DNA from 3 places in the Methylosinus sp. LW4 genome. Region 2 is predicted to be linked to each of the others. Evidence: predicted binding sites of a transcription regulator. Region 2 holds the regulator's gene; each other region holds the start of a gene.
The links. Region 2 encodes PhoB, which activates phosphate uptake and scavenging genes when phosphate is short. Its sites were predicted from a motif close to TGTCATNNANCTGTCAT; they were not measured.

Region 1 (9,965 bases), 750 kb from region 2:
TGGGCTGGCGGCGGCAGGCGAAGCCCGGCTCCAGCGCATGGCCGCAGCGGCAGGGGTTCATCGCCGCGACGAGCTGAAAGCGGGCCGGATAGACGGCGCGGTGATTGGCGCGGGAGACGGCGACCTCGCCCGTCTCCAGCGGCTGGCGCAGGCCGTCGAGCGCCTGCGCCAGAAACTCCGGCAGCTCGTCGAGGAACAGCACGCCATTATGGGCGAGCGAGATCTCGCCCGGGCGCGCATGGGAGCCGCCGCCGACCAGCGCCGGCATGGAGGCGGAATGATGCGGCGCGCGAAACGGGCGCCGATCGGTGAGCTCGCCGCCGGCGATCTCGCCCGCGACGGAATGGATCATCGAGACTTCCAGAAGCTCGCGCGGCGACAGCGGCGGCAGAATAGAGGGAAGCCGCGCCGCCAGCATGGATTTGCCGGCGCCGGGCGGGCCGTTCATCAGCAGATTATGGCCGCCGGCGGCCGCGATCTCCAGCGCCCGCTTGGCGCTCTCCTGGCCTTTTATGTCGGAGAGATCCGGCAGCGCCGTGGCCGCCGCGCGCACGGCCGGCTCCGGCCGCGAGAGCGCCTGCACGCCTTTGAGATGATTGACGAGCTGGATCAGCGAGCGCGGCGCGATCACCTCCATGTCGCTCGACGCCCAGGCCGCCTCCGGCCCGCATTGGCGCGGGCAGATGAGCCCATGGCCGCGCATGTTGGCGGCGACCGCGGCGGGCAGCACGCCGGCGACCGGCGCGATCGCCCCGTCGAGCCCCAATTCGCCGAGCACGGTGAAGCCGTCCAGCGCGTCCGAGGGAATGGCGCCGATCGCCGCCATCACGCCGAGCGCGATCGGCAGATCGTAATGGCTGCCCTCCTTGGGCATGTCGGCCGGCGCGAGATTGACGGTGATGCGCTTGGCCGGCAGGGCGAGGCCGGAGGCGACCAGCGCCGCCCGCACCCGCTCCCGCGATTCGGCGACCGCTTTGTCGGCGAGGCCGACCAGGGTGAAAACGACATTGCCGCTGGCGATCTGCACCTGGACGTCGACGGGCTTGGCCTCGATGCCCTCGAAGGCGACCGTCGCGACTCTGACCACCATGACGAAAGCTCCGAGACCCCGATATCGCTCTGACGCAACCGCCGCCATAGTAGACGCGCGATTTCGCCCTCGCAAGAACAATATGAGAACGAAAATTGGCCATGCTTCGGCAACCGGGTGCTAACCGGCGAGAGCTAGTCTGGGGCCGGTTTCAGCATCGGCAATTTCGGCTCTCGCGAAAGCGTCGCCATCGTGCGGCCGCGCTCTCGTGAGCTAAAGCGTTTTGCGATCGGCCGTTCGATCGATCGGAATTCGCGCCGGGGGATACGCCTCGAGAGCGCAAAAGGGCTTCGCCCGAGAGATGGGGTCGGCGATATGTCTCAGATGAATCGGATGACGACGGCGCTCGGCGCCGCGGCTTTGGCTCTGGCGATCGGCTTCGGCGCGCCAAAGGCGCTGGCGGCCGAATGCGGGCGCAATGGCGAGGGCTTCGAGGCCTGGCTCGCGGGCTTCGAGAAGGAGGCCGTTGCGGCGGGAATCTCCAAGGCGGCGATCGATTCGTCGCTGCGCGACGTCTATTACGACCGCTCGGTGATCTCGCATGATCGCGGGCAGAAAGTGTTCCGCCAGACCTTCGAGCAATTCTCCGCGCGCATGGCCAATTCCTTCCGCGTGAGCAAGGGGCGCGCGCTGCTGCAGAAGCATGCGGCGCTGTTCAAGCGCATCGAGCAGAAATATGGCGTGCCGGGGCCGGTCATCGTCGCCATTTGGGGGCTGGAGACGGATTTCGGCTCCTATCTCGGCGATTTCGCGACGATTCGCGCGCTGGCGACGCTCGCCTATGATTGCCGCCGCGCCGACAAGTTCCGCGCCGAGCTGCTGGACGCGCTGCGCATCGTGGAGCGCGGCGATCTCGATCCCGCGCAAATGCGCGGCGCCTGGGCCGGCGAGATCGGCCAGACGCAGTTCATGCCCTCGTCCTATCTGAAATTCGCGGTGGATTTCGACGGCGACGGCAAGCGCGATCTCGTTCACAATACGGCGGATGTGCTCGCCTCCACCGCCAATTTTCTGCATGGCTATGGGTGGAAGCCGGGCGCCGGCTGGGACGAGGGCGAGCCGAATTTTCCGGCGCTGCTCGAATGGAACAAGGCGAAGGTCTATTCCAAGACCATCGCCCTGCTCGCCGATAAGATCAAAGGCGACACGCGCGCATCGGGAATCGGCGATCCTGTCGAGACGGCGCGATGAGCGGCTGCCTCCCGCGGCCGGCGGAGGATCATTCCGCCGGCTCGGCCTCCGCCGTCTTCAGCGAATGGATCGGCCGGTGCCGTAGATAGATGAAGAACATGGCGATGACGCCGACGCCCATCAGCAGATAGAGCGGCAGCGTGCGCATGAAGCTCTTGCCCACGGAAAAGGGAAAGCGCGACACCCAGCGCTCGCCATGCTCGCCGGTCACGGTCACTATGCCGACGAAATAGCCCGCATCGGGGAAGTCGTGCTCGAAATTGATCGTGCCGGTCGGGTAGGTGCGCGGGCCGCGATAGGCGACGGTCGCAGCGTCCAGATCGGCGTTCTCCTTCTCCTCGCCGCCGATATCCTTGACGATTCTGATCTCCACCGCCATGTCGCGCAGCTCGTCCTGCTCGGCGTCGAGCGCGATGATCATATGGCCGGTCGCCGGAATGTCCTCGCAGAACTCGTTCTTGGAGGCGTCCGGCATATAGCCGGTGAAGTTCATTATGTCCGGGCCGACATAGAGCCGGCATCGCCCCTCGGCGGAGCCGAGCCGGCCATGGGCGGAGGCGGGCGTCCCCGCGCCGAGAAGCGTCATCAGCAGGACGAGAAGAACGGGCGGCGCGGAACGAGTCGCAGGACGCAGAAACCCATCGATCGACCGCCAGAACGGGGCAAGACCGCTGTCGGACATGATGATTCCCCCATGGAGCATGTGTTGCGGGCCTCGTTCCGTGGGCGCTTTCGCTCCGACGACGAAGCGAGAGCCGGTTCGGCCGACCCGGTCGCTCGCCGCCTGCGACAATGCGGCATGTTAGCGCATTCTTCGCGAGCGGCAAGAGCGTGCGCGGGCTCGGCTTTTGTCCGCCTCCCGGCATAGAATTGCGGCGCGGCTCCGCATCCTATACTGCGTCTTTTGCTTGTGTTTTGCTGGACATGGCGTGAACTTTGCGGCTCTGCGTCCGCGGACTCTTGTTTTTCCGCGGGCCTCACGCCATATTCGACGGCGAGGACCGCGCCGATTGGCCGGATGCACCGGGCCGCGCGGCCTTTTTCGAGAGGATGCTATGTCCAATTTCGACCGCAACACGAGCTTCGGCTACCGGGGCGGCGTCTCCAGAGCCGGCACGGCCGAGATCGACGAGGGCCTGCGCGCCTATATGCTCGGCGTCTATAATTACATGGTCCTGGGTCTCGGCGTGACCGGCGTCGTCGCGCTCGGCACGCATATGCTCGCCGTCGCCAAGGAAGGCGGCCGGCAGATCGCGCTCACGCCCTTCGGCCAGATGCTCTACACGAGCCCGCTGAAATGGGCGGTGATGCTGGCGCCGCTGGCCTTCGTCTTCTTTCTCGGCTATCGCGCCGACCGCATCTCCGCGGCGACGGCTCGCAACCTGTTCCTCGCCTTCTCGGCGGTGATGGGCCTGTCGATGTCGTCGATCATGATCGTCTTCACGGGCGCGTCGATCGCCAAGGTGTTCTTCATCACCGCGGCGGCCTTCGGCGGCCTTAGCCTCTATGGCTATACGACGAAGCGCGATCTCTCGGCCTTCGGCTCCTTCCTGGTGATGGGCCTTTGGGGCCTCGTGCTGGCGAGCCTCGTCAATCTGTTCTTCCAGAGCAGCGCGATGCAGTTCGCTCTGTCGATCCTGTCGGTGTTCATCTTCGCGGGCCTCACCGCCTGGGACACGCAGTCGATCAAGGACGGCTATTATCAGAACGCCGGCTATGGCCAGGAGATGGTGCAGAAGCAGAGCATCTTCGGCGCTCTGTCGCTCTATCTCGACTTCATCAACATGTTCCAGTCGCTGCTCTACCTCTTCGGCGAGCGCAACGACTGATCGGATCACAGATCCGATCCGGGATAAAGGAAGGCCCCGCTCCGGCGGGGCCTTTTCTTTTTGTCAGTCGCGCACCAATTCCAGCTTCTTTTGCAGCACGGCGACGACGCGCGCGAGATCATGTCCGCGGCGCATGACGAGGCCGCCGGCGGCGACGACGCAATAGGCGCCTTGACGGCGCGCCAGCTCGGGATTTTTCTCGATGCGATAGAGCGGCGCCTCGCTGGCGCGGCGAAAGATCGAGAACACCGCTTTGGCGGGCGAGAAATCGATGGCGTAATCGCGCCACTCGCCGGCGGCGACCTTGGCGCCATAGAGATCGAGCAGCAGTCGCAGCTCGTGTCGGTCGAAGGACACGAGCGGAGCGCTGCGCTCGGGCGCGCCTCTGGCGCGTTCGGTTTCATTGCTCGCGCGGCCTGCCACGACGGAGAGCAGGCCGCGCCGCCGGCTGGGATCGGTCGTCTCCGTCTCGCTCATGCCGTTTTCCCCGATTTTCTCGGGCATGATCGCGCGGCGAATGCGCGAGAGCAAGACAAAGATGACAATGAGACGACGACGTCCATGCGCGCGAAGCCGAGATTTCACATTTTCGCCAATATCGAGCCCCTTGTCCGCCAAAGGAGCTGACCAATATCTAGCCCATTGCCTCGACACGCTCGGGAAGCGGTTTTTCCGGATTTCGTCAGCCCCCCAGCCCCCCGGAAGGGCGCTTTTCGAGCACTGTGAGTTCGTGGCGATGGACGGGCCGGCCGGGCGACGCTCGGGCGGCCCGTCTTGTTTTCGGCTTCTCTCTCGTTTTCGACTTCTCTCTCCTGCTCTCGCAAGTCGCGCGGCCTTCGAGGCCCGATTGCGGCCGTCTGGATTTCAGCTGTCTTGCAACTTCGCGGACGATCCCCGATATCACAGGCGCGTTCCGCTCGAGGCGGCTCGGCGGACGCCATTGCCGATCAATGACGATCTCTATATCCCGGCCAGAGCCAGCGCGCCGTCGGCCACGCTTTCATTTGCGGAAAGCGGCGCGCGCGGCGGGAGCCGACAGAAAAGCGGAGACGACGCCCGTGAACGACCACGCCGAGACCCAGACGACCGAGCGCAGCGATTACGGCTTTCAGGCCGATGTCGCGCGGCTCCTGGAGCTCATGACGCATTCTGTCTATTCGGAGCGCGATATTTTCTTGCGCGAGCTCGTGTCCAATTCGGCGGACGCGATCGAGAAGCTGCGCTTCGAGACAGTGGCGAACGAAGGGCTGGCGGCGCAGGCCGGCGCGCCGCTCGTCACCATCGCGCTCGACAAGGAGGCGCGCACGCTCAGCGTCGCGGACAATGGCGTCGGCATGTCGCGCGAGGATCTCGTCGCCGCGCTCGGCACCATCGCCAGCTCCGGCACGCGCGCCTTTCTCGACGATCTCGAGGCCAAGGGCGGCGCCGACAAGGGCGGCTCGCTGATCGGGCGTTTCGGCATCGGCTTTTATTCCGCCTTCATGGTCGCCGACCGCATAGAGGTGGCGACGCGTCGCGCCGGCGCGTCCGAAGCCTTTCTGTGGACGTCGGAAGGCAAGGGCTCGTTCCAGATCGCGCCGCTCGCCGTGGAGGATGCGCCTACCGTCGGCACCAAGGTGACGCTGCATCTCAATGCGGAATCGGAGGAGTTTCTCGAGCCCTATCGCATCGAGCAGATTTTGCGCGAGCATTCCGGCGCCATAGCGATACCGATCGATCTCGTCGAGGAGAAGGGCAAGGAGCCGCGTCGCCTCACCGACGGCGTGGCGCTGTGGACGCGGCCGAAATCGGAAATCAGCGAGCAGGACTATAAGGATTTCTATCAGCAGATCTCCGGCCAGTTCGACGAGCCGGCGCTCACCATTCATTGGCGCGCGGAAGGGCGCACCGAATATACGGTGCTCGCTTTCGCGCCCGGCTCGCGGCCTTATGATCTCTTCGATCCGCAGCGCAAGAGCCGCTCCAAGCTCTATGTGCGCCGCGTGCTGATCTCGCGCGAGGCCGATCTTCTGCCGCCCTGGCTGCGCTTCATGCGCATCGTCGTCGACAGCGCCGATCTGCCGCTCAACGTCTCGCGCGAGATGGTGCAGAACAATCCGATTCTCGGCGCCATCCGCAAGGCGATCGGCACGCGCGTGCTGAAGGAGCTCGCCGATCTCGCCGCCAATGACGCGGAGAAATTCGCATCCGTGTGGAAGAATTTCGGCGCCGTCATCAAGGAGGGCCTGCATGAGGACCCGGCGCGCCGCGACGAGATTTTCGCCATTGCGCGCTTTGCGACGTCGCAGCATCAGGACGGCGGGCGCAGCCTGAAGGATTATGTGGAAAATCTGCGGCCCAATCAGACCGCGATCTATTACATCACGGGCGACGACAAGAAGCGTCTCGCCTCCAGCCCGCAGGTGGAAGGCTATCGCGCCAAGGGCATAGACGTTCTGCTGCTGGACGATCCGGTCGATTCCTTCTGGGTGACGAGCGCCGTCGGCTATGACGGCAAGCCGTTCAAATCGGTGACGCAGGGCGCCGCGGACATAGACGCCGTGCCGGCGCCGGAAGGCTCCGAGACGCCGCCCGCCGAGGCGAGCGCCGATGTCGCGCTGCTCACCGCCGTGCTGAAGGAGACGCTCGCCGAGCATATCGACGATGTGCGCGTCTCCACTCGGCTGCGCGAAAGTCCCGCCTGTCTCATCGCCGCCGATCACGGCTTCGATCTGCAGCTCGCGCGCATGCTGCAGGAGAGCGGCAATAAGGGCGTCTTCGGCAAGCCGGTGCTCGAGATCAATCCCAGCCATGAGGCGGTGCTGGCGCTCGCGCAAAAGGCCAAGGCCGATCGCGCCGGCGCGGAGGACGGCTTGTGGCTGCTGCTCGACACGGCGCGCATCGCCGATGGCGAGGCGCCGCTCGACGCCGCCGCCTTCGCCAAGCGCGTCGCCGCTCTGCTGGCCAAGAGCTGACGCGGCCGCATGATCGCTCCCGCGCTCGAGGATGCGCGCCGCGCCGCGGCGCTCGAGGAGGTCGCGGCCTTTCTCGAGCGCAACGGGATAGAGGATGCGCGCCGCGACGCGCGCGCGCTTCTATTCGCCGCCGGCGGCTTTGGCGCGGCGGAGCTGCTGCTCGAGCCGATGGCGCAGCTGAGCGAGGCGGGGCGCGCAGCCTTGCGCGATTCCGCACGGCGCCGCGCGGCGCGCGAGCCGGTGTCGCGCATTCTCGGCGCGCGCGGCTTTTGGACTCAGGATGTCGTCGTCGCGCCGGGCGTGCTCGATCCGCGCCCGGATACGGAAACGCTGATCGAGCTTTCGCTCGAGCTGATGCGCGAGCGGCGGCGCGACTCTCTGCTGATTCTCGAGCTCGGCGTCGGCTCGGGCGCCGTTCTCTGCGCCTTGCTCTCGGAATTTCCTGCAGCGCGGGCGATCGGCGTCGATCTTTCCGCGGAGGCTTGCGCCGCCGCCGCGCTCAATCTCTCGCGCTGCGGCTTTGCGAATCGCGCCTCATTGCTGCGCGGGCGTTGGGCCGATGCGCTCGCCGCGCGCTTCGATCTCATCGTCTCCAACCCGCCTTATATCGCCAGCGGCGAATTGGATGCGCTCGAGCCGGAGGTGCGTCTTTATGATCCGCGCCTCGCGCTCGACGGCGGCGTCGATGGCCTTTCCTGCTATCGCGAGATCATCGACGATCTGCCGCGCCTGCTGGCCGAGCGGGGCGCGGCCGTGCTCGAGGCGGGCGACGGCCAGGCGCGCAGCGTCGCCGCGCTGATGGCGGAGAAGGGCCTCGAGCCGGCCGGAATTCGCAAGGACGCCGGCGGGCGCGAGCGCGCCGTCGCGGCGCGTCGTCGCAGCTGACGCATCCGCTGGTCGTGACAAATTGGCTACACCTCCTATTTATGTGAGGGACGGAACATTCGCGCCCTTGGCGAGGCGGCTGCGGTGGACTATAGTCGCTCGCGAAAAGACGCTGAACGTCGTGAGCGACGCCGAGCGCGGATGAGGGGGAATACGGCCGGGTCCCCGAATTAGCCGATGGCGCGCATCCCGCGCCGCAGGGGCCGGAGTCCGGCGCAGCCGCTCGAACCAGACAAGACGATGCGAGAAGACTGCATGGTCGAATGTTCGGCGCGACACGGAATGTGATCGAGCAATCGAGCGTGAGCGACGGTTTCGTGATCGGGCTGTGACCGCGAAGACGGCGTGAGACACGCAGCTGCGCTCGCCGCGAGCCGAACCTTTCGCCGCCTCTCGAGGCTGCGCGGTGTGGGATTCGGCGCCGAGCGTGACGCTCGAGTGAATTCGCTCGGGTGAAAAATGAGAATTCGGCGCAGGCCGTTCCATCAGGACGCCGCGCCGGCCGCGCGATCCATGCCGGGATCGCGCAAGCGACAGAACGGATAGACGCGCCGCTCGAGGTCGAGCGGAGCCGCTCCGTTGGATCGGGCTCTTGCGGCAATGGCCGCGCCCGGCTTCCGCCTCTGACGCAGTTTCGAGCGTTCGTCCCTTTCGGCGCGTTCCGCCGAAGCACGACGCCGAGCCGGCAAAGCGTAAGGACCTTCTCGGGGATATTCGATGAGACCAGGACAGAATAAACGCATCCGCGGCCGTAATGGCGGCCGAAAAGGACCCAATCCCCTCACGCGTTCCTACGAGTCGAACGGTCCCGACGTCAAAATCCGCGGCACGGCGCAGCATGTCGCCGAGAAATATCTCCAGCTCGCCCGAGACGCGCAATCCTCCGGCGACACCATCATGGCCGAGAGCCTGCTCCAGCACGCCGAGCATTATTTCCGCCTGATCGCCGCGGCTCAGGCCGCGCAGCAGCAGGCGCAGGGCGGCTATGGCGGCCGGCCCTATGAGACATCGGACTCTGATGTCGATGACGATGACGATTTCAGCGGCATTTCGGATCGCTTCGCGCCGCTGTCCGAGCGTCTGCCGCAGACCGCCGGCTATCAGCCGCCGCCGCAGCAGCCCTATGCGTCCGCGCCTTATGCGCAGCCGGCGCCGCAGCCGCAATTCGCGCCGCAGCCGCAGCCGCAACCCTATGAGGAGCGCCCGATCGGCGATCGCGCCGGCGGCGAGCAGCCGCGCTACGAGCGCCAGCCGCGTCAGGATCGCGGCGGGCAAGACCGTGGTGGACAAGATCGCGGCGGCTTCCGCGATCGTCGCGACCGCAACAATGGCAATGGCGGCGAGGCGAACGCCGAGGGCGGCGGCGAGCGTCCGCATCGCCAGAATTTCGACCGCAATCGCGAGCGTCGCTTCCCGCCGCGCGTGCAGCCCGCCGCGCAGGAGGAGGCGCCCGCCGCCGCCCTGCCGTCCTTCATCACCGCCGCGCCGATTCGCGCCGCCGGGCCGGAGGAGGGCGAGGCTTTCGCGCGCTCCGAGCGCGCCGTCGTTCGCGAGCATGAGGAAGCCGCCGCCGGCTTTCATCTGAACCAGCGCCGCCGCCGCCGCACGCGCGCGCAGGGCGAGGAGGCGAATGGCAATGTCGCCGACGAGTCGCCGCGGACGGGCGAGCTGCCGCTCGCCGATTGACCTAACGAGAATTCCCTCGCGCTCCAGTCGTCGCACCCTCTTTTCGAGCGCGAGGGTCTTTCCCATATCGGCCGTGAAGGTCGCCGCAAGGGGCCGTTTTCACGCCATATAGGGACGAGGCGCGCCGCTTTGCGTGGCGTCTCGAGACCGGAGGGTTTCCATGAATTTCGACAAATACACGACGCGCGCGCAGGGCTTCGTGCAGGCCGCGCTGTCGCTCGCGACGCGTGAGGGCAATCCGCAGCTCACGCCCGAGCATGTGTTGAAAGTTCTGCTCGACGATGAGCAGGGTCTGTCCGCCGGCCTCATCGATCGCGCCGGCGGCCGCTC
Region 2 (9,965 bases):
CCAGAAGCCGACGCCCTTCCCCATGTCGATCTACGACAATATCGCCTTCGGCATCCGCCTCTATGAGAAGCTCTCGCGCAGCGAGCTCGACGGGCGCGTCGAGGCGGCGCTGCGCGGCGCGGCGCTGTGGGACGAGGTGCGCGACAAGCTGAACTCGAGCGGCCTGGGGCTCTCGGGCGGCCAGCAGCAGCGTCTGTGCATCGCGCGCACCGTCGCCATTCAGCCGGAGGTGATCCTCTTCGACGAGCCCTGCTCGGCGCTGGACCCGATCTCGACGGCGAAGATCGAGGAGCTCATCGACGAAATGTCGGAGCGCTACACGATCGCCATCGTCACCCACAACATGCAGCAGGCGGCGCGCGTCTCCGATTTCACCGCCTTCATGTATCTCGGCGATCTCGTCGAATTCGGCGAGACCAATAATCTCTTCACCGCGCCGCAGAACAAGAAGACGCAGGACTATATCACCGGCCGCTTCGGCTGAGCGCGCATCGCGCACGAGGACATTGAGACCATGAGCGAACATATCGTCAGCTCCTATGACCGCGACCTCGAAGTGCTCGGCCGTCGTATCGCCGAGATGGGAGGCATCGCCGAGAAAATGCTCGCCGAAGCCATGGATGCGCTCGCCAATTTCGACATAGAGCTCGCCCATCGCGTCGTCGCCACCGATCAGCGCCTCGACGCGCTGCAGCGCGAGATAGAGGAGAACGCCATCCTCACCATCGCGCGGCGGCAGCCGCTCGCCATCGATCTGCGCGAATGCATCGCCGCCATGCGCATCGCCGCCGATCTCGAGCGCGTCGGCGATCTCGCCAAGAGCATCGCCAAGCGCACGGTGAAAATCCTCTCCGAAGCGCGCGTGCCGCGCGCCGTCATCGGCCTCAAGACGATGGCGGAAGTCGCGGCCATACAGCTGAAGGACGTGCTGGACGCCTACGCTCAGCGCGACGTCGAGCGCGCCCGCGCGGTCTGGACCAATGACAGCGAGCTCGACGCGCTGGAAGATTCGGTGTTCCGCGATCTCCTCACCTTCATGATGGAGGATCCGCGCAACATCTCCTTCTGCACGCATCTGCTCTTCTGCTCGAAGAACATAGAGCGCATCGGCGATCACACCACCAATGTCGCCGAGACGATCGTCTATCTCGTCACTGGCGAGGCGATGCCGACCGACCGCCCCAAGGGCAAATCGGCCAGCCTTCCCGCCAGCGCGGAACCGGATGAGCCCACGAAATGAATGAAATCCGCGTCGCCGCTCCGCGCGAGGCGCCGCACGACAGGGCGCCGCGAATTCTCGTCGTCGAGGACGACGCGGCGCTGGCGCTGCTGCTCGGCTATAATCTCGAGGCCGAGGGCTTTCTCGTCGAGCACATAGAGCGTGGCGACGAGGCGGAAATCCGCCTCGCCGAATCGCAGCCCGATCTCGTCATTCTCGACTGGATGCTGCCCGGCGTCTCCGGCCTCGAAATCTGCCGGCGCCTCCGCGCGCGCGACGACACGCGCAGCATGCCGATCATCATGCTCACCGCGCGCGGCGACGAGAATGAGCGTGTGCGCGGCCTCTCCATCGGCGCCGACGATTATGTGGTGAAGCCCTTCTCGCCGCCGGAGCTGATGGCGCGCGTCCATGCGCTGCTGCGCCGCGCGCGGCCGGAGCGGGTGGCGACGCGCCTCGTCGCCGGCGACATAGACCTCGACCGCGAGACGCGCCGCGTCAAGCGCGGCGGGCGCGAGATTCATCTCGGCCCGACGGAGTTCCGTCTGCTGGAATATCTGATGGAGAAGCCCGGCCGCGTCTTCTCGCGCGCGCAATTGCTGGACAGCGTATGGGGCCTCTCGGCGGAGATCGACGAGCGCACCGTCGACGTGCATGTCGGCCGCCTGCGCAAGGCGATCATCCGCGGCCGCGAGAAAGACCCGATCCGCACCGTGCGCGGCACCGGCTATTCCTTCGACGAGACTTTTGGACGCAACTGACGCGCGATGCGAGCCTGAAGGCTCGCGGTCCAGGGGACGCTTTGGACCGCGAGCCTTCAGGCTCGCTTTTGTCTGCGCGCGCTCCCTCAGCCCATCGTCATTGCGAGCGAAGCGAAGCAATCTAGAGCCGTGGGGCGGCCCCTGGATCGCGTCGTCACTACGCTCCTCGCGATGACGGCGGCGGCGGGATCAGCCTACGAACGCCGCGCCAGCTCCGCCGCGCGATAGCCGGACCTGATCGCCCCTTCGATCGTCGCCGGAAGGCCGGTCGCCGTCCAATCGCCGGCGAGGAAGAGATTGCGCCAGCGCGTCGTCGCGCCGGGGCGGCGCTGCTGCTGCGCCGGCGTCGCGGCGAAAGTGGCGCGCTTTTCCTTCACGATCTGCCATGGCGGCAGCTCCGCCGGCAGGCCCGTCGCGGCGGCGACCTCGGCCCATATGCGCTCGGCGAGGCTCTCGCGCGGCTCGTCCATCAGCCGATCGGCGCCGCTTATCGTCACCGAGAGCCGATCCTCGAAGGCGAACAGCCATTCGGTGAGCGAGCCGATCATGCCGAGCAGCGCCGGCTGGCCGGGCGGCGGCGCGATCTTGAAATGCGCATTGACGATGCCGCGGAAATCATCCGGCGCGACGAGGCCCGGAACGAGCTCCTGCGCCGCCCAGGGCGGGACGGCGAGCGCGACGCGATCATTCGCGCCGAGCGCGATCTTCTCATCGCCGAAATCGAGCGCTGTGGCGCGCTCCTCGGAAAATTCGATTCCCTTCAGCCGCGCGGCGAAGCGCGGCGCGGCGCCCCGCGCGACGAGCGCGCTCAGCGCCGGCTCGATAAAAGCCGTCCCGAGCCCGCGCCGCGCGACCAGCGGACGGCAGGCGGCGCCGCCTGCGGCGAGAGTCTCGCGCAGCACGGCGGCGGCGAGAGCGGCGGAAGACTCGCGCGGCTCTGTGTTGAGCGCGGAGAGCAGCACCGGCCCCCACAGCCGCTCATAGAGCACGCCCGAGCAATTCATCGCCTCGCCGATGGTCGCGCCCTTTTTGGCGAGCAGAATGCCGATCGCGCCGAGATAATCGCCCGGCGATGTTCCGGGGACGCGGCGGTCGCGCGCGAAAATCCACCAGGGCAGGCGCGACGCGTTCGGCCTCATGCGCCAGCGGACGCCGTCGCGCGTGTCCAAAAAGTCGAAGGCGCATTCCTTCGGCCCGACCAGTTCCTCCGCCGAGCCGATGCGCCGCGCGTAATCCAGCGCCGTGGAATTGCCGGAGAGCAGCAGATGATTGCCATTGTCGATGACGAGATCGAGGCTGGAATCGTAATAGGAACGGCAGCGCCCGCCCGCCATGCGCGCCGCCTCATAGAGCGCGACGCTCCGGCCCTCGTCGGTCAGGCGAATGGCGCAGGAGAGGCCGGCGAGGCCGGCGCCGATGATGTGAGTCGTTCCGCTCACGTCAGCGCGAATCTCAGCAGCGCCAGCAGGACTTTCGTCCGCGACGCGGAGACCGGCGCCCGTGGCGGCGCGAAGCCGCGCGCCACCAGACGGTCGAGAACCGAGCGATAGGCGGTCGCCATCAGATAGGGCGCCTTCACCGCGCGCTGCGGCGAGACGCGCATCAGCAGCTCCGACTCCGCATAATGCTTGCGCGCGCGCTCGGCCACGGCCGCGCAGACTTGCTGAAGGCCGGGATGCGCCAGCACAGCGCCGCGCGCGAAATTCGTGACGCCGGCCGCCTCCAGCGCCTCGCGCGGGAGATAGAGCCGGCCGCGCGCCTCGTCCTCGTCGAGATCGCGCAGAATATTGGTGAGCTGCAAGGCGCGGCCCATGTGGTAGGCGAGCATTCGCGCCTTGGTCGGCAGCGCGCCGCCGGCGCTCTCCGCCTCATCGGCGAGGCCGAAGACGCGCACAGAGAGCCGTCCCACTGCGCTCGCGACATGATCGCAATAGAGATCGAGCCGATCCCATTCCGGCGCGCGAATGTCCTCCACGACATCCATCGCCATGCCGTCTATGACCGCCTCGAAATCGGCGCGCTCGAGGCCGAAGCGGCGCACCGGCCGCGCCAGATCGGCGCAACGCTGATGCGTGCGGCCGGCATAGAGCGCATCGAGATCGCGCCGCCAATCGTCGAGCTGGGAGAGGCGCAGAGCGCGGTCGCCCTCCTCATCCGCAATGTCGTCGACGGCGCGGCAGAAGCCGTAGATCGCATACATTGCGTCGCGCCGCTCGGGCTCGAGAATGCGCATGGCGAGATAGAAGGAGCTTTTCGCGGCGACCCGCGGCGCCTCGGGGGCGATCGTCTCCATGCTCATCGCGCGACGCTCGCGGCAGAGGCGGCGCGCGGCGAGACGAGCCGGCGCAGCAGAGTGGTCCCGGCCCCGGCGAGCGCCGTGAGCAGATATTGGCGCTTGGAGGCGTGGACCTTCTCGCTCAGCGGATCGGCGACGCGCAGCCGCGCGGTGAGCGTCTCGGCGAGGCGCTGGATCGCGCCCACTTCCATGGCGAGGCGTGTGTCGGCGATGAGATCGGCGAAGGGCGCGCTCTCCTTCAGCAGCTCCTGCGTGCGCTCGGCCAGCGCGCGCAAAGTCGCGGCGAGCTGCGGCGAGGCGCGATCGGCGGAGAGCATCTCGACGCTCGCGCCAGCGGCGGCGAGCGTGTCCTGCGGCAGATAGACCCGATCGAGATTGCGGTAGTCCTTGGCGCAATCCTGCAGATGATTGATGATCTGCAGCGCCGCGCAGAGGGCGTCATTGGCCGCCCATGTCCGCGCGCGATCTTCGCCATGGACGTCCAGCACGAAGCGGCCGACCGGCATGGCCGAATAGCGGCAGTAATCGATGAGGTCGTCCCAGTCTCTATAGCGCAATTGCGTCACGTCGCGGCGAAAGGCGATGAGCAGATCCTGCGCATGGCGGGGCTCGAGACCGCGCGCGGCCAGCTCGGCGCGCAGCTTTGTCGCGACCGGAATATCCTCGCCGGAGCCGAGCAGCGCGGCCTCCATGCGGTCCAGCATGGCGATTTTCTGCTCGCCCGGGAGCGTCGCATGGTCGGAGATATCGTCCGCGGCGCGCACGAAATCGTAGAAAGCCAGCACGGCCGCGCGATGGCGCGGCGCGAACAGAGAGGCGACGGGGAAATTCTCGTCCTTATGGCCTTTCCCCGAAGCGGCGGCGGCGATGTCGCTCATGTGATCGCTCATCCTCCTCAGGGGGCCTGGTAGCGGCCCTTCCACGCGCCGCCGCGCCCGCGTGTGTGCCGCCAGGCGGACAATAGCGTGAACCACGTATAGCAGGCGGCGACCGCCGGCAAGGCGAAGGCGCCGAGCCGATTGCGTCCGTAGAAACGCAGAGACGGCATATAGGACTGCGCCATCAATAGATAGGCGACGAGCGCGAGATAGGCCGCCGGCTCCGGCGCCGCGAAGGCGAGAAGGGGCGGCGCGAGATAGACGAGGCCCATGCCGAGAACCGCGCCGAAGAGCCGCCAGGGCGAATAGCCCAATTGCGCATAGGCCGAGCGCGTCACCATCTGCTCGATATCGCGCAAATGCGGATAGGGCCGCAGGCTCCAGGCGTCGTCGGTGAGGCCGAGCCAGATCGGCCCTTGCTTCTTCATGAGCTTGCCGAGCGCGCAATCGTCGATCAGCGCGCCGCGGATTTGTTGCAGGCCGCCGGCCTCCTCCAGCGCCGCGGGGCGCACCAGCATCACCCCTCCGGCCGCCCCGGCGACCGGGCTTTTCGGGTCGTTCACGCGCGGGAAGGGGTAGAGCATCTGGAAGAAGAAGACGAAAGCCGGCACGAACCAGCGCTCGGCGAGGCTCTCGCAGCGCAGCTTGACCATCAGCGAGGAGAGCACCGTCCCCCGCGCCGCCGCGCCGGCGACGAGCCGCTCGACGAGGCCCGGCGCGAAGGCGATGTCGGCGTCGCAGAACAGGATGAAATCGGGCGAGACGCCGGAGCCGAGCACATGAGCGACGCCGCGGTCCATGGCCGCGAGCTTGCCGGTCCAGCCTTGCTCCGGCCGGCCCTGGAGCACGGTGAGCCGATCCTCGGCGCCTTCCTCGCGGGCGCAGGCGCGGGCGACCTCGGCCGTGCCGTCGGAGCTCTCGTCATCGACGAGGACGATCTCGAGCCGGCCGGAAAACTCCTGGCGGAACAAGGATCGAAGGCCGATGGCGACCACATCCGCCTCGTCGCGCGCCGGAATGACGGCGACGACGCGCGCGCCCTGGGGGACTTGCGCCCCCTTGGGAACGAAACGGCGGTCGTGCTCGGTGAGGCGCCAGAAGCCGCCATTGCCGAGCAGGAGATAGAGCCAGACGACGAGGCCGACGCCTCCGAGGAAAATCGCGATCATTTTTCGAGCGTTCGCGTCGCCGGAACCGCCGGGGACGATGTGACGAGGGCTCGGCCATAGCACCGCCGCGGCCGCGAGGCCAGCCCGGCCGGCGGCGCTAGGGGGCAATCGGGTGAATGCCGAAAGGGGCGCGCTCACCCTCCCCTTTAGGGGGAGGCTCGGACCGCTTGCGGTCCGGGGTGGGGTTCCGCGGCGAAGACTCGGGGCGTCACCCCCTCCCGAGCGCCTACGGCGCTCGACCTCCCCCCTCGAGGGGGAGGTGGACACGCCTCTTCGATCACCACTTCTCGTTCGCCCGATCGCCCTGGCGGCGGCGCGTCGCAACCGCCGGCGTCTACGGGATTTTCCCGGGAAATGGCCGGCGGCGGCTTCTCTTCTATCTGGAACAGGCGTATATCGCCGCGCCGGCGCAGCCGGGTCCGAGCATGCCGAGCGGCATGGCGAGGGACCGGCCGGGCGCTCGCGCATCCTATGTCTTTCGAGGAAAACTCCATGGATCCCAATGTGGCGCGTGACGCGGCGGGCTCTTCCTCTCGATGCGACATGGAGGGCGCGGCGGCGATGCAGCCGGCCCCCGTCGCCGATGGCCACGGCTCGGCGACGAGCGCGGGCCTCATCATCGGCTCGATCGGCGTCGTCTATGGCGACATCGGCACCAGCCCGCTCTATGCGCTGCGCGAGTCGCTGGCCCACGCCAAATCCGGCGGGCTCGGCGAGGATGTCGTCATCGGCACGATCTCGCTGCTCATTTTCGCGCTGATCTTCACCGTCACCGCGAAATATGTGTTCTTCCTGATGCGCGCCGACAATCGCGGCGAGGGCGGCATTCTCTCGCTGATGGCGCTGGCGCAGATCGCGCTCGGACGACGCGCGACGCCGGTCTTCCTGCTCGGCGTCGCCGGCGCGGCGCTGTTCTCCGGCGACGCCATCATCACGCCGGCCATCTCCGTTCTCTCGGCGGTCGAGGGGCTCGAGATCGTCAATCCGAAATTCGGCGAATTCGTCTTCCCCATCACCGTCGCGATTCTCGTCTCGCTGTTCTGGGCGCAGAGCCATGGCACGGCGCGCGTCGCCGCTCTGTTCGGCCCGGTAATGGCCGTGTTCTTCATCGTGATGGCGGCGCTCGGCGCCTCCCATATCGGCGACGCCCCGCAGGTTCTGCGCGCCTTCGATCCGCGCCATGGCTTCATGTTTCTGCTCACTCATGGCTGGATCGGCTTCGCCGTTCTGGGCTCGGTCTTCCTCGTCGTCACCGGGGCAGAGGCGCTCTATGCCGATATGGGCCATTTCGGCCGCGCGCCGATTCAGATCGCCTGGATATTCTTCGTGCTGCCGGCCCTGTTCCTCAATTATCTCGGCCAGGGCGCGCTGATCCTCGCCGACCCCAAGGCGATCGAGAATCCCTTCTTCCTGATGGCGCCGGACTGGGCGTTGCTGCCGCTGGTCATTCTCTCGACGCTCGCCACCGTCATCGCCAGCCAGGCGGTCATCACCGGCGCCTTCTCCATCGTGCGCCAGGCGATACAGCTCGGCCTGCTGCCGCGCCTCGAGATCACCCACACTTCCGCGACGCAGGAGGGGCAGATCTACATCGGCCGCGTCAATCGGCTGCTGCTGATCGGCGTGCTGGTGCTGGTCACGGCCTTCAAGAGTTCGAGCGCGCTCGCCTCCGCCTATGGCATCGCCGTCACCGGCACGATGGTGACGACGACGGCGCTCGCCTTCATCGTGGTGTGGCGCAAATGGCATTGGCCGCTCTGGGCGGCGTCGCTGTTCATCCTCGCCTTCCTCACCGTCGATCTCGCCTTTCTGGCCGCCAATCTCATGAAGGTGGTCGAGGGCGGCTGGGTTCCGCTGCTGCTCGGCGGCGGCTCCATGGTGGTGATGTGGACCTGGGTGCGCGGCACCTCGCTGCTGGCCGAGAAGACGCATCGCGATTCGATCCCGATCCGCGATCTCATCGCCATGCTGGAGAAATCCAAGCCGACGCGCGTGCCCGGCACGGCCGTCTTCCTGACCAGCGACCCGGAGGCCGCGCCCACCGCGCTGCTGCACAATCTCAAGCACAATAAGGTGCTGCACGAGCGCGTGCTGGTCATTTGCGTCAGCACCGAAGACACGCCGCGCGTGCCGCCGGAAAAGCGTTTCGAGATCGAGAAGCTCGCGCCCGACTTCACACGCGCGACTCTGCACTTCGGCTTCATGGAGAGCCCGCGCGTGCCGGCGGCGCTGGCGGCGATGCGCAAGGCGGGCGTCAAATACGACATTATGACCACCTCCTTCTTCCTCGGCCGGCGCTCGATCAAGGAGAGCCCGGCCTCGGAAATGCCGGTCTGGCAGGACAAGCTCTATGTCGCTCTGACCAAGCAATCGGCCAACGCCACCGACTTCTTCTCCATACCGACCGACCGCGTGGTGGAGCTCGGCGCTCAGCTGACGATTTGATTATGACAAGCGAAACGAAAGAAGAGCAGGACCCGACAGATTTTTTCAAGGGACTCGTGGGGCTGATTTACATTTCGACAGGCGTGTTTTTTGGAATATTGCATTTGCTTAAAGCAATTAATTTTGTAGATACATTTGGATTTATGGCATTATATTCTATTGTTGTAACTTATTTTATGCTGACTACTTTATTCATATCGTATATAATATATTCGAATTTAGATATTTTTCGAAAATACGTTATGATCAGCTGTGTAAAAAATAGCGCTGACGGTATGAAAATTTTACTTACTTTTATTTTTTTAGCGTTTTTAGCGGTGTTTGCGCTTCCGGTTTGGAAAGTTGGGTTCTGGCAAATAATAAGAAATTTTATTGTTGAACATAAAGAATCGAGAAATTTAGTTGCAATGCATTTATTATTTACGTTTTTAGTGTTAACTTCTTGGTTTGGTGTCTGCGTTCTCGATATCTCTAGAAAGAACACAGAGCCGAATAATTGACCATTTCTGTTCCAGAAAATTTTGTAAGAGGGATGAAATCCACGGACAGAGCCGCCGCGGGCGCGATTACGTGGTTTCCACGATTTGCCCTCGCGCCGCGCATTTCCGAGAATCGGGGCAGCGAGCATTGTCGCGTGCGCGTAGCCTCGGAGGGCCGCCTCCCCCGCGCCGCGACCCGCGGGAGAATCCGATGGCCAATCAGAATTTCGGCGATTTTCGCGATCTCGGAAAATATCAGCTCGACGCCTTCAACACCGCGACCAGCTCCACCGCCAAGAGCCTGCGCGCCATAGCGGAGGAGGCGACCGACTACTCCAAGCAGTCGCTCGACAATAGCCGCAACTATTTCGAGAGACTGCTGCGCGTGCAGAAGATCGACGACATCGTGCAATTGCAGTCGGAATTCTACCGCAACGCCTATGGCGATTTTTTCGCTCGCGCCTCGCGCGTCGGCGAGCTGTGCTCCAATCTCGCCAAGGAAGCCTTCGTCTCCGCCCAGAGCGCGGGCGAGCAGGCGGCCAAGGCGAACCAGGAGGCGGCCAGCAAGATCATCGCCGACATCAGCGAGCAGACCGAGAAGCTCGCCGCCAAGGCGCGCGAGGCGGGCAAGGGGGAGCATTAGCAAAGGCGCCCTTGCGCCGGCGCGCGAGTTTTGCCACATAGGGCGCGGGAGGTTGGCGGTGGACGCTCCACTCGC
Region 3 (9,965 bases), 1.4 Mb from region 2:
CACCGACCAATATGCCGAATCGGTCAGCGTCTTCGATCTCTCGACATTCGCGCCGGTGGCGCAGGTGAAGGTCGGCGAATATCCAGAAGGCATCGGCGCGAGCCGCGACGGCAAGACCGTCTATGTCGCCAATTGGTTCACCAATGAATTCTGGTCGATCGCCGCCGACAGCCTGAAAGTGATCGCCAAGGCCAAGACCGGCGACGGACCGCGCGCCTTCGGGGCTTTTATCCGCGCGATGAATTGAGAGATCGAGAGCGGCGGCGTCAGAAGACGGTCCTGTGATCGCGCCGCCAGACCGAGCCGTTGGTCCATCGGATGATTTCCCCGTCGGCGGAGACCAGTCCGTCGGCGCCGAAGCAGTGGATCGTCCGATCCGAGGTAAGCCGGCCTTTCGACAATTCGCCCGTTTCGTCGCGACACTCCGCCGCTCCGCCGACGATTGTGATGCTCGAGCCGGCGTCGAACACCTTGCAAAGCCGATCGCATCGCCAAGCGCCCGCAAAGCCGGGGCGTTCTGCCGAATGAGCTTGGGAACAGGCCATGACGATCGCGACCGGCAACGAACGAAACAGGCGCATCCCGCAGTCCTCGCAAGATCGACAGGGAAATGCTCATTTGAGAAGCTGAATGTGCTCCGGCCGCACGCCGAGGCCGATCAGCCGCGCCGGAATCTGCCGTAGGATCGGGAAGACGTCGAGAAGCCGCAGCGCCAATGGCGGCTCGAAGGGCTTGTCCGCCGCGAGCACATTGCGGATCACGCGGTTCTGGAGGAAGAGCTGCAGCCTTTGCGTCACCCGCGCGGGAAACTCCCGGCGCTTCTGCACGGCGCCGACGTCCTCGTCGCGCAGCGTTCCATCGCGCAGCTTTTCGGCCAGCAGATTGGCGGTCGCCACGGCGTCCTGGATCGCCAGATTGATTCCGACGCCGCCGATCGGGGACATCGCATGAGCCGCGTCGCCGATGCAGAGCAGGCCCGGCCGGCTCCAATTCTTCAGCCGATCGACCTGCACGGTCAGCAGATTCACATCCTCCCAATCGCGCAAATCCTCGACGCGATCCTCGAGAAAGGGAACGCTGTCGGCGAGGGCGCGGCGAAACGCGTCGATCGGCCGGCTCCGCAGCGCCTGCGCGCCGCCTTTGGGGATGACATAGCCGATCTGCCAATAGGAGCCGCGCTCGATCATCGCCACCATGCGGCCCGGCGCGATGCGGCCGAAGGTCTCGTCGGGGTCATCCGCCTTGCGCCGCAGCTCCAGCCACAGCACATCCATGGGCGCGCCGAAATCCTCCACCGCGAGGCCCGCCGATTCGCGCATTCGCGAGGTCCGCCCATCCGCGGCGATGGTGAGATCGGCTCTGATCTCGAGCGGCTCCTCCGGCCCCTCGGCGCGCAGGCCGACGATGCGGCCGTTTTCCTCGATCACGCTCTCTGCGGCGGTCTTCATCAGCAGGCGGAAATTTTGCAGCTTCTTCGCCTCGCCGGCGATGAAGTCGAGAAAATCCCATTGCGGCATGAAGGCGACGAATTTGCACGAGGTCGGCAGGCTGCGGAAATCGGCGACGACGAATTTTCGCTCCCCCAGATCCGCCGAGACCTGAAACGCCTTGCGATGCGGCAGCTTCAGAAAATCCTCGAGCAGGCCGAGCTCGAACATCAGCTGAAGCGTCGAAGGGTGGATCGTGTCGCCGCGGAAATCGCGCAGGAAATCCGCATGCTTTTCGAGGACGATGGTCTCGACGCCGGCGCGGGCGAGCAGAAAGCCCGCCATCAGCCCCGCCGGGCCGCCGCCGACCACGCAGCATCTCGTGGAGATCGTCTGCGTCATCGGCCGCTCCTGTGCGAATCGGCCGCGCGCGGCCGCTGCCGACCTTTATGGTCAGTTCAGCAGCGGTTTTCCATTCGCATCCTTCACATTGGCCGCCCAGCTCTTGCGGATCAGCGTGACCACAGAGGCGGGCATGGGCTCGAAATCCAGCTCCTGCGCCGCCGCCGCGCCTTTCGAGAAGGCCCAGTCGAAGAATTTCAGCGCTTCCAGCGCCGCCGCGGCGTCCTGCGGCTGCTTGGGCAGCAGAATGAAGGTCGCCGCGGCGATCGGCCAGGAGGCGGCGCCCGGCTGCTCGGTCAGCAGATGGAAGAAGCCCGGCGCGCCGGCCCAATCGGCATTGGCGGCGGCGGCCTCGAAGCTCTCCTTGCCCGGCGCGACGACCTTGCCGTCGCGATTCACCAGGCTGACGGCGGCGAGCTTGTTCTGCTTGGCGTAGGCGAATTCGACGTAGCCGATCGCGCCTTTGGAGTTGGCGACATTATTGGCGACGCCCTCATTGCCCTTGGCGCCGAGGCCGAGCGGCCATTCCACGGCGACGTTCTCGCCCACCTTCTCTTTCCAATCGGCGGAGACGCGGGAAAGATAATCGGTGAAGCAGAAGGTCGTGCCCGAGCCGTCGGAGCGGTGGACGACGACGATCGCCGTCGCCGGAAGCGCGATCTTCGGATTGAGCGCGCGGATCGCCGGATCGTTCCAGAGCTTGATCTCGCCGAGAAAAATGCGCGCGAGAGTCGCGCCGTCGAGGACCAGCTCATTGGAGGCGACGCCGTCCAGATTGACGACGGGCGTGACGCCGCCGACGACCTGCGGCCATTGGATGAGACCTGCGGCGTCGAGCTCCTTGGCCGTCAGCGGCTGGTCCGAGGCGCCGAAAGTGACGGTCCGCGCCTTGATCTGGCGGATGCCGCCGCCCGAGCCGATCGATTGATAATTGACGCGATTGCCCGTCTCTTTCGAATAGCTCTGCGCCCATTTGGCGTAGATGGGCAGGGGAAAAGTCGCGCCGGCGCCGGAAATATCGAGGGCGCGCGCGCTCCCCACGGAAAGGATCGCCGCCAGAGCGGCGTGAAGAATGAGCCTCGAGGCTTTGGAAATCATGCGGCCTTTCCCTGGAGTTTCGACGCGGCGCTCTTGTCCGCGAGAGCTGGAGCCCAATGGTTTCAGCTCTCTGCGGCGCGCCTTGGCGGCGCGGCGGCTGTCGTCTTTCTGTCACATGCCTCCTTTTCCACGACTTCGCGCCAAAAGCAAAGCTCATGACGCGGGAGTGGCGCGCCCGACTGGACATTGCGCTGTCTTGACGCAATAAGGGGCCACGCAAACTTTCTTGGACGCTTCCGACATGTCCTACATCATTCGCTTCTTCACCTGGTGGAACCGGGCGACGCTCAGCACGGGCCTGTGGACGCTGCTCTATGGCGAGCGCGTCGGGACGGATGAGTTCGGCAACGTCTATTACCGCCGTCGCGGCGGCAAGAAGGACAAGGCGCTCGGCTTCGAGCGCCGCTGGGTCATCTATAAGGGCTATGCCGAGGGCTCGGCGACGCCGCCCGGCTGGTATGGCTGGCTGCACCACACGGTCGACACGCCGCCGACGCAGGAGAAATACGAGCCGAAGGAATGGGAGCTGACCTATCGCCCCAATCTGACCGGCACCTCCGCCGCCTATCATCCGCCGGGCTCGATCCTGGCCGAGGGCCGCCGCGCTCCCGCCGGCGGCGATTATCAGGCTTGGTCCCCCGAGGCTTGAGGCGAGGCGGTCGCGGCTCTATCCGCGACCATCGATCCGCCACGCTCTTCCTATTCAACGACGGCGCATGAGGCGCGGGCGGCCGGCCCGAGCCAGAGATCGGAAACGAGAGCCGATATGATCTCCCGCTGCTTCCGCCTGCGTTTCGCTCTTTCCGGGGCCGCCTTGCTCGTCGGCCTCGGCGCGGCGGCCGCCGATCCCATCCGCAATCCCACCGCCATTTTCGCCGGGCTCGACAAGACCACGGGTCGAATCATCAATTTCGACGTCGCCATAGACGAGACCGTGCAATTCGGCTCGCTTCAGGTGACGCCGCGCGTCTGCAACACGCGCCCGCAGACCGAGGCGCCGCAGACGACCAGCTTCGTCGAGGTCGACGAGCAGGACGCCGGGAAGAACGAAGCCAAGCGGATTTTCTCCGGCTGGATGTTCGCCGCGAGCCCGGGCCTGCATGGCGTCGAGCACCCCGTCTATGATGTGTGGCTGGTCGATTGCCGCGGCGGCAAGGAGATCGTCCAGGCGCCGGCGGCCGATCCTGCGGCCGCGGCGGCGCCCGCCGCCCCCGCGCCGGAGAAGAAACGCTCCCGCTCCCGCAAGGTCGAGCCGGTCGCGCCCGTTCCGGTCGAGGCTGCGCCGATCGGACCGCGCGATTCGGTTCCGCCGGAGGGCGCCAAGGCCCCGGAGAGCGCCGAGCCCGCCGCTGCGGCCCCGGCCGAAAAGCCCAAGAAGAAGAAAAAGAAGCAGCCGCCGGCTCCGGCCCCCGCTACGGCGCCTTCGCCTTTTCCGTTCTGAGCGTCGGCTCCGGCCGCAGAATGGCGACGATCTCCCGACCGGGGACGGGCGCCGCCTCGTCCGGCCAGGCGGCGAAGCGGCCCGAGACCGACAAAGCCTGCTCCAGCAGAGCGTGATAGGCGTCGCGGCTGACCTCGACCGCGCCGAGCGAAGCGAGATGCGTGGTCATGAATTGCGTGTCGAGCAGGCGGAAGCCGCCTTTGACCAGCCGCGCCACGAGATGCGCCAGCGCCACTTTCGAGGCGTCGGTCTCGGTGTGGAACATGCTCTCGCCGAAAAAGGCGGCGCGCATCGACACGCCATAGAGGCCGCCGACCAGCCGTCCCTCCCGCCAGCATTCGACCGTATGGGCGAAGCCCATGTCGAACAGCTTGCGATAGAGCCGCTTGATCTCGGAATTGATCCAAGTGTTCTCGCGCTTGGGCGCGGAGGCGGCGCAAGCCGCGATCACGGCGTCGAAATCCGTGTCGACCCGCACCTCGAAACGATCCGAGCGGATCGTCTTGGCGAGCGAATGCGAGACCTTGAACGCATCCAGCGGAAAAATGGCGCGCTCCTGGGGATCGACCCAGAAGAGCTGCTCCTCCTCGGCGCTCTCCGCCATAGGGAAAAGGCCGATGGAATAGGCGCGCAGCAAAATCTGCGGCGTGATGGCGTAATCTGCGTGTGAAGGGCGCGACATTCCACAGATTGTAGCGCAATGCGCGCCGGAATCGAGAGCGTTCCGTTCCGGGGTGAGCGATAGAGCGGGCGCTCGCGAGGGGGACGAGCCCCCTCGTCTTCGTCGTTGAACCCGACCCCGCCCAGCTATCGCTGGCCGACCCTCCCCGTGAAGGGGAGGGCGCATAGGCCGCGCGTCTTCTGCGTCGTCAGCCTTCGCCGATCACCTCGAGGAAGCTGTGCGCGTCCTCCTTGCGCTCGAAGACATGCGGAGCGATGCCGCGCTTGCTCAGCGCTTCCTTGAGCTTCAAGCGCAGGAAGGCGCTGGTCGTGTAGCGCGTCGTCGTCACATAATAATTCTCGAGCATATATTGGATCATCTCCGCATAGTAATCGTAGAGATGCTCGCTGATGCGGAAATTATCGAGATTGACGACCTGATTGACGCGCTTGCCGATCTTCTGGCAGGCGTCGATCAGCATCTTGCGCAGATCGTCGATGTCGCGCTTGGAGCGCGCGCTCCAGCCCTCGAGATTGAGGAACTGAATATTGCGATCGGCGTCATAGCTCACGCGATCTTGCAGATCGAGATTGAGCAGATCGGAGATCAGTCCCATCGGTTCGTCGATGAAGATGCGCTTGTCCATCAGGATCGGATGCTTGACGATGGGCTTGAAGTCCATATGCGGGAGAATGTCCCGCTCTATGTCTATGCCCGGCGCGATCTCGATCAGCTCGAGACCTTCCTTCGTCAGCTGGAAGACGCAGCGTTCGGTGACATAGATCACCGGCTGCTCGCGCTTTTGCGCATATTTGCCGCTGAACGTCACCTGCTCGACGAATTTCAGGAATTTGCGCGCGCGGCCTTCCTTGAGGATTTTCACCTCGCCATCTTGAATCGCAATGTCGAGCCCGCCGGCGGTGAAGGTGCCGGCGAAGACAACGCTGCGCGCGTTCTGGCTGATGTTGATGAAGCCGCCGCAGCCGTTGAGGCGTCCGCCAAAACGGCTGGTGTTCACATTGCCCTGCTCGTCGCATTCGGCCATGCCGAGGCAGGTCATGTCGAGACCGCCGCCGTCATAGAAGTCGAATTGCGTGTTCTGATCGATGATCGAATCGGCGTTGGTGGCCGAGCCGAAGGAGGAGCCCGAGGCGAGCACGCCGCCTATGGCGCCGGCTTCCGTCGTCAGCGTGATGAAGGGGGTGAGCTTCTCTTCATTGGCGACGGCGGCAATGCCCTCCGGCGCGCCGACGCCGAGATTGACGACGCCATTGGGCGGCAGCTCGAAGGCGGCGCGGCGCGCGATGATCTTGCGCGCGTCGAGCGGCATTTTCGCCATGCTCTCGACCGGCACGCGAATCTCGCCGGCCAGCGCCGGATTATACATCACGCCGTAGTTCATCCGGTGCAGCTCGGGCTGGTCGGCGACGACGACGCAATCGACCAGAATGCCCGGAACCTTCACGTCCTTGGGACGAATCGAGCCGGCCTCGACGATGCGCTCGACCTGCGCGATGACAATGCCGCCATTATTATGCGCGGCCATCGCCTGGGCGAGCACGTCGAGCGTCAGCGCCTCCTTCTCCATGCTGATATTGCCGGAAGGATCGGCGCTGGTGCCGCGGATGAAGGCCACGTCGATCTTGGTCGCCGTGTAGAACAGCCACTCTTCCTCGTCGATGACGACATGCTTGACGATCTCTTCCGTCGTCACTTCGTTGACGCGGCCGCCGCCGAAGCGCGGATCGACATAAGTATAGAGGCCGACCTTGGAGAAGAGGCCGGGCTGGCCGGCGGCGCAGGCGCGATAGAGCTGCGAGATGACGCCCTGCGGCAGGTTGTAGCCGAGAATCTTGTTCTCCGCGGCGGCCTGGGCGACCTTGGGCATGCGGCCGAAATTGCCGGCGATGACCCGGCGCAGCAGGCCTTCATGATGCAGGCGGCCGGTGCCGAGCCCTTTGCTGTCGCCGGCGCCGGCGGTCATGATGAGCGTGAGGCCGCTCGGTCCGCCCGTCTCGACGAAGCGCTTCTCTAGCGCGGCGTGCAGCGCCTCGGGAATGCAGCTCTGGACGAAGCCGGTGGTGGTCAGAACGTCATTTTCGCTGATCAGCGCAATCGCTTCGTCGGCTGTAATGACCTTGTTGTTCTTGTTGTTCATTTCCCTCGGGTTTCCTCTTCGCCGCCCGGCAGGGCGAAGGCTGCGGGCGTTGTCATTCCCGCGTTCCGCAATCAATAGGGCGCCGGGTTCGAACCGGGCTCGACACTAGAGTTTGCGACAGGGTTTCGCAATAGCGTCAGGAAATTGCCGCAGAGCCGCGACGGCGCAAAACGCTGCGGCTCCGCGTCGCAGCTCGGCGCGCGCGCTGCGGCGCCGCGCGGGCGCGATGCGACGTTCATTCTCATATTTATCTTATAGGCTTTAGCGACTATGCTGCGCTCATGGTCGGCGAGACGCGGCCGAACTGCGATATTTTCTGACGGCGTCCATAGAGCAAACCATGACCAAGCTCAGATTTCTCCTCGCGGGCGCCGCAGCGACGGCGGTCCTCGGCCAGACCCTGCCCATCGGCGCGGAGCCGGAAAAGAGTTTCGTCTATAAGCCCGCCGATGAGGTTCAATTCAAGAGCCCGCTCGGCGTCGGCCCCGCCCAGGCGGTGCTGTTCGGCGATCCGTCCAAGCCCGGCGTCTATGTGGTGCGCGTGCGCTTCCCGCCCGGACACCATTCCAATCCGCATTTTCATTCGCAGGACCGCCATGCGGTGGTGGTCTCGGGAACATGGTGGAACGGCGTCGGCGAGGAGCTGGATTTCAAAAAGGCGCGGCCTGTGAAGGCGGGCTCCTATGTGCTGCATCCGGCCGGCGGCGTGCATTGGGACGGCGCGGGCGAGGAGGAGGTCGTCATTCAGATCACCGGCGAAGGGCCGGTGGAGACGACGCAGGTCGGGGCGCCGGGCGCGCCGCAGGGCTATTGGCCGAAGCCGAAGTGAGAGCGGCCCATCTCCAGTGACGCGATGGCGCGCGGCTCCATCGCGTCCATTGCATGGGCGGCCGCGTCCGAGAGCGCCGCGACCGCCATCAGCAGAAGCCCGGCCAGCGCGGCCGATGCGAGAACGCGCTGCGCCGGCGGCAGCGGCTCGTCAGCGGCCGGCCGCGGGGCCACGACGACGAGCCGGCGCGGCGCCATTATGCGCGGGGCCGATGCGTCCGCGCTCTCCGATCGCAGCACGCGCAGCGAGGCGCGCAGCTCTTCTCTGCGCGCTGCGTCTCCTGGGCGAAGGTCCGATTCCATCTGATCCCTCATGCGGAAATGCGTTCTTCGGATGGGGCGATCGCCAGAGGCTCTGGCGCCGTCTCCCGTCGCTGCGGCGCGCGCAGCCGGGCGAAGATCGGCGGCGGCGCGAATTCCTCGGGGACGCCGCAGAGCCCCGCCTGCGTGAACCAGGCGCCGAGACGCGGCCAAGCGCTGGCGAGCGCGAAGGGAATCGCGGCGACATAGCCGAAGGTCAGCGGCGCCGACCATAAGGCCAGCGACGGAGCGGAAAGTCCGGCGACGGCGAGGACGAATGCGCCGAAAGCGAAGGCCGGCCAGAGCGCGCGCGCTGTCTCCCATGCGCCGAGACCATGCGCGTCGCGCGCCTGTCCGCTCCAGCCCGCGTCGCGCTCGAAGGGGAGGCGCGCGAGCAGCAGAGTGACGCCGAATGTCGTGACCGCGCCGATGATGAAGGAGAAGACGATCTCGAGCGTCGCGCCCGCGAGCAGGCGGATCGCGCCGCCATAGCGCCGCACGCCGCCCGGCGTCAGCGCTATATCCGCATAGCCGGCGAGCTTGGGCGCGAGATAGAAGCCGAGAAACAGCAGATAGAGCGCCGCCGCCGAGCCGGACGGAAAGCGCGACACGTCCTCGACCAGCGGCAGCAGCGCGCCGAGCAGGATGATCGCCGTCCAGGCCGGCGCGCCGATGAACATGCTGATCGCCCAGACGAGCTGAAAGCGGCTCATCGGCAGCAGTCCCGGAAGAGAGAGCAGCTCCCAATATTGCATGTTGCCGCGGCACCAGCGCAGATCGCGGCGCATGAATTCCAGCAGCGTCGGCGGATTTTCCTCATAGCTGCCGCTCTCTATCGGCAGCACGCGCACCTCATAGCCCGCGCGTCGCATCAGCGCCGCCTCGATCTGGTCATGCGAGAGAATATGCCGTCCGCCGGACAGGCGCGGAAGATCGCAATGCCGCGCGAATGGCGCGATGCGCACCAGCGCATTGTGTCCCCAGAAGGGGCCGCAATCGGCGCCCCACCAGGCTGCGCCCATCGTGTAGCTGCGCATTCCGGCGCGCATGCCGAATTGAAAGGCGCGCGCGAAGGCGGAGCGCGACGGCGCGCCGACCACGAGACTCTGAATAATGCCGATGCGCGGATAGGCTTCGCCGATGCGCACGAGGCGCAAAATCGTTCCGCCATCCATCAGGCTGTCGGCGTCGAGCGGAATCATGAATTCATAGGCGCCGCCGAAACGCTCGCAGAAATCGCGGATGTTGCCGGCCTTGTATCCGATATTGTCGGAGCGCCGGCGGTAATGCAGCCGTGACGCCTCAGCGCCTTCGGCCGCGCGCCAGCGGGCGAATTCGGTCTCTTCCTGCGCGGCGATGCGCGGATCGGTGGTGTCGCTCAGCACGAACCAATCGAAGAGTGCGCCTTCGCCGGTCGCGTCGAGATCGGCCTTCATGGCGGCGAGCCGCGTCAACGCGCGGGCGGCGTCCTCGTTTCGGATCGTCAGCGTGACGGCCGTGCGCGCGCGGATGCGGCGGCGCGTGTCGCCGGCGCGGGCGAAGGGCGCGACGCTGTCGAGCGGGCGCGGATGAAAATGCAGGAGCCAGAAGCCGAGAACGGCGTTGCCGACGCCGAGCACGCTCCAGGGCGCGGCGATGGCGAAGCAGAAG

Region 1: the regulator PhoB is predicted to act here: its motif matches at 4,649-4,665, upstream of METLW4_RS0111335 (DUF2794 domain-containing protein).
Region 3: the regulator PhoB is predicted to act here: its motif matches at 3,026-3,042, upstream of pstS (phosphate ABC transporter substrate-binding protein PstS).

Annotation. Positions count from the first base shown of each region.
Region 1 covers NZ_KB900626.1:2,256,463-2,266,427, reverse strand. The annotation lists gene METLW4_RS0111355 (YifB family Mg chelatase-like AAA ATPase) at 1-1,090, opposite strand, end outside; gene METLW4_RS0111350 (lytic murein transglycosylase) at 1,415-2,281, shown strand; gene METLW4_RS0111345 (hypothetical protein) at 2,310-2,963, opposite strand; gene METLW4_RS0111340 (Bax inhibitor-1/YccA family protein) at 3,337-4,110, shown strand; gene METLW4_RS0111335 (DUF2794 domain-containing protein) at 4,174-4,587, opposite strand; gene htpG (molecular chaperone HtpG) at 5,115-7,064, shown strand; gene prmC (peptide chain release factor N(5)-glutamine methyltransferase) at 7,074-7,949, shown strand; gene METLW4_RS0111320 (DUF4167 domain-containing protein) at 8,667-9,635, shown strand; gene clpB (ATP-dependent chaperone ClpB) at 9,796-9,965, shown strand, end outside.
Region 2 covers NZ_KB900626.1:3,008,575-3,018,539, forward strand. The annotation lists gene pstB (phosphate ABC transporter ATP-binding protein PstB) at 1-484, shown strand, start outside; gene phoU (phosphate signaling complex protein PhoU) at 515-1,240, shown strand; gene phoB (phosphate regulon transcriptional regulator PhoB) at 1,237-1,980, shown strand; gene hpnE (hydroxysqualene dehydroxylase HpnE) at 2,175-3,419, opposite strand; gene hpnD (presqualene diphosphate synthase HpnD) at 3,416-4,279, opposite strand; gene hpnC (squalene synthase HpnC) at 4,276-5,154, opposite strand; gene METLW4_RS0115055 (glycosyltransferase) at 5,172-6,323, opposite strand; gene METLW4_RS0115060 (potassium transporter Kup) at 6,816-8,768, shown strand; gene METLW4_RS27835 (hypothetical protein) at 8,771-9,268, shown strand; gene METLW4_RS24985 (phasin family protein) at 9,459-9,890, shown strand; RNA gene ffs (signal recognition particle sRNA small type) at 9,937-9,965, shown strand, end outside.
Region 3 covers NZ_KB900626.1:1,653,490-1,663,454, reverse strand. The annotation lists gene METLW4_RS0108440 (hypothetical protein) at 1-247, shown strand, start outside; gene METLW4_RS0108435 (hypothetical protein) at 267-581, opposite strand; gene METLW4_RS0108430 (FAD-dependent oxidoreductase) at 615-1,829, opposite strand; gene pstS (phosphate ABC transporter substrate-binding protein PstS) at 1,881-2,927, opposite strand; gene METLW4_RS0108420 (NADH:ubiquinone oxidoreductase subunit NDUFA12) at 3,169-3,576, shown strand; gene METLW4_RS0108415 (DUF2155 domain-containing protein) at 3,694-4,368, shown strand; gene aat (leucyl/phenylalanyl-tRNA--protein transferase) at 4,340-5,050, opposite strand; gene METLW4_RS0108405 (acyl CoA:acetate/3-ketoacid CoA transferase) at 5,238-7,187, opposite strand; gene METLW4_RS0108395 (cupin domain-containing protein) at 7,528-8,016, shown strand; gene METLW4_RS0108390 (hypothetical protein) at 7,995-8,318, opposite strand; gene mdoH (glucans biosynthesis glucosyltransferase MdoH) at 8,327-9,965, opposite strand, start outside.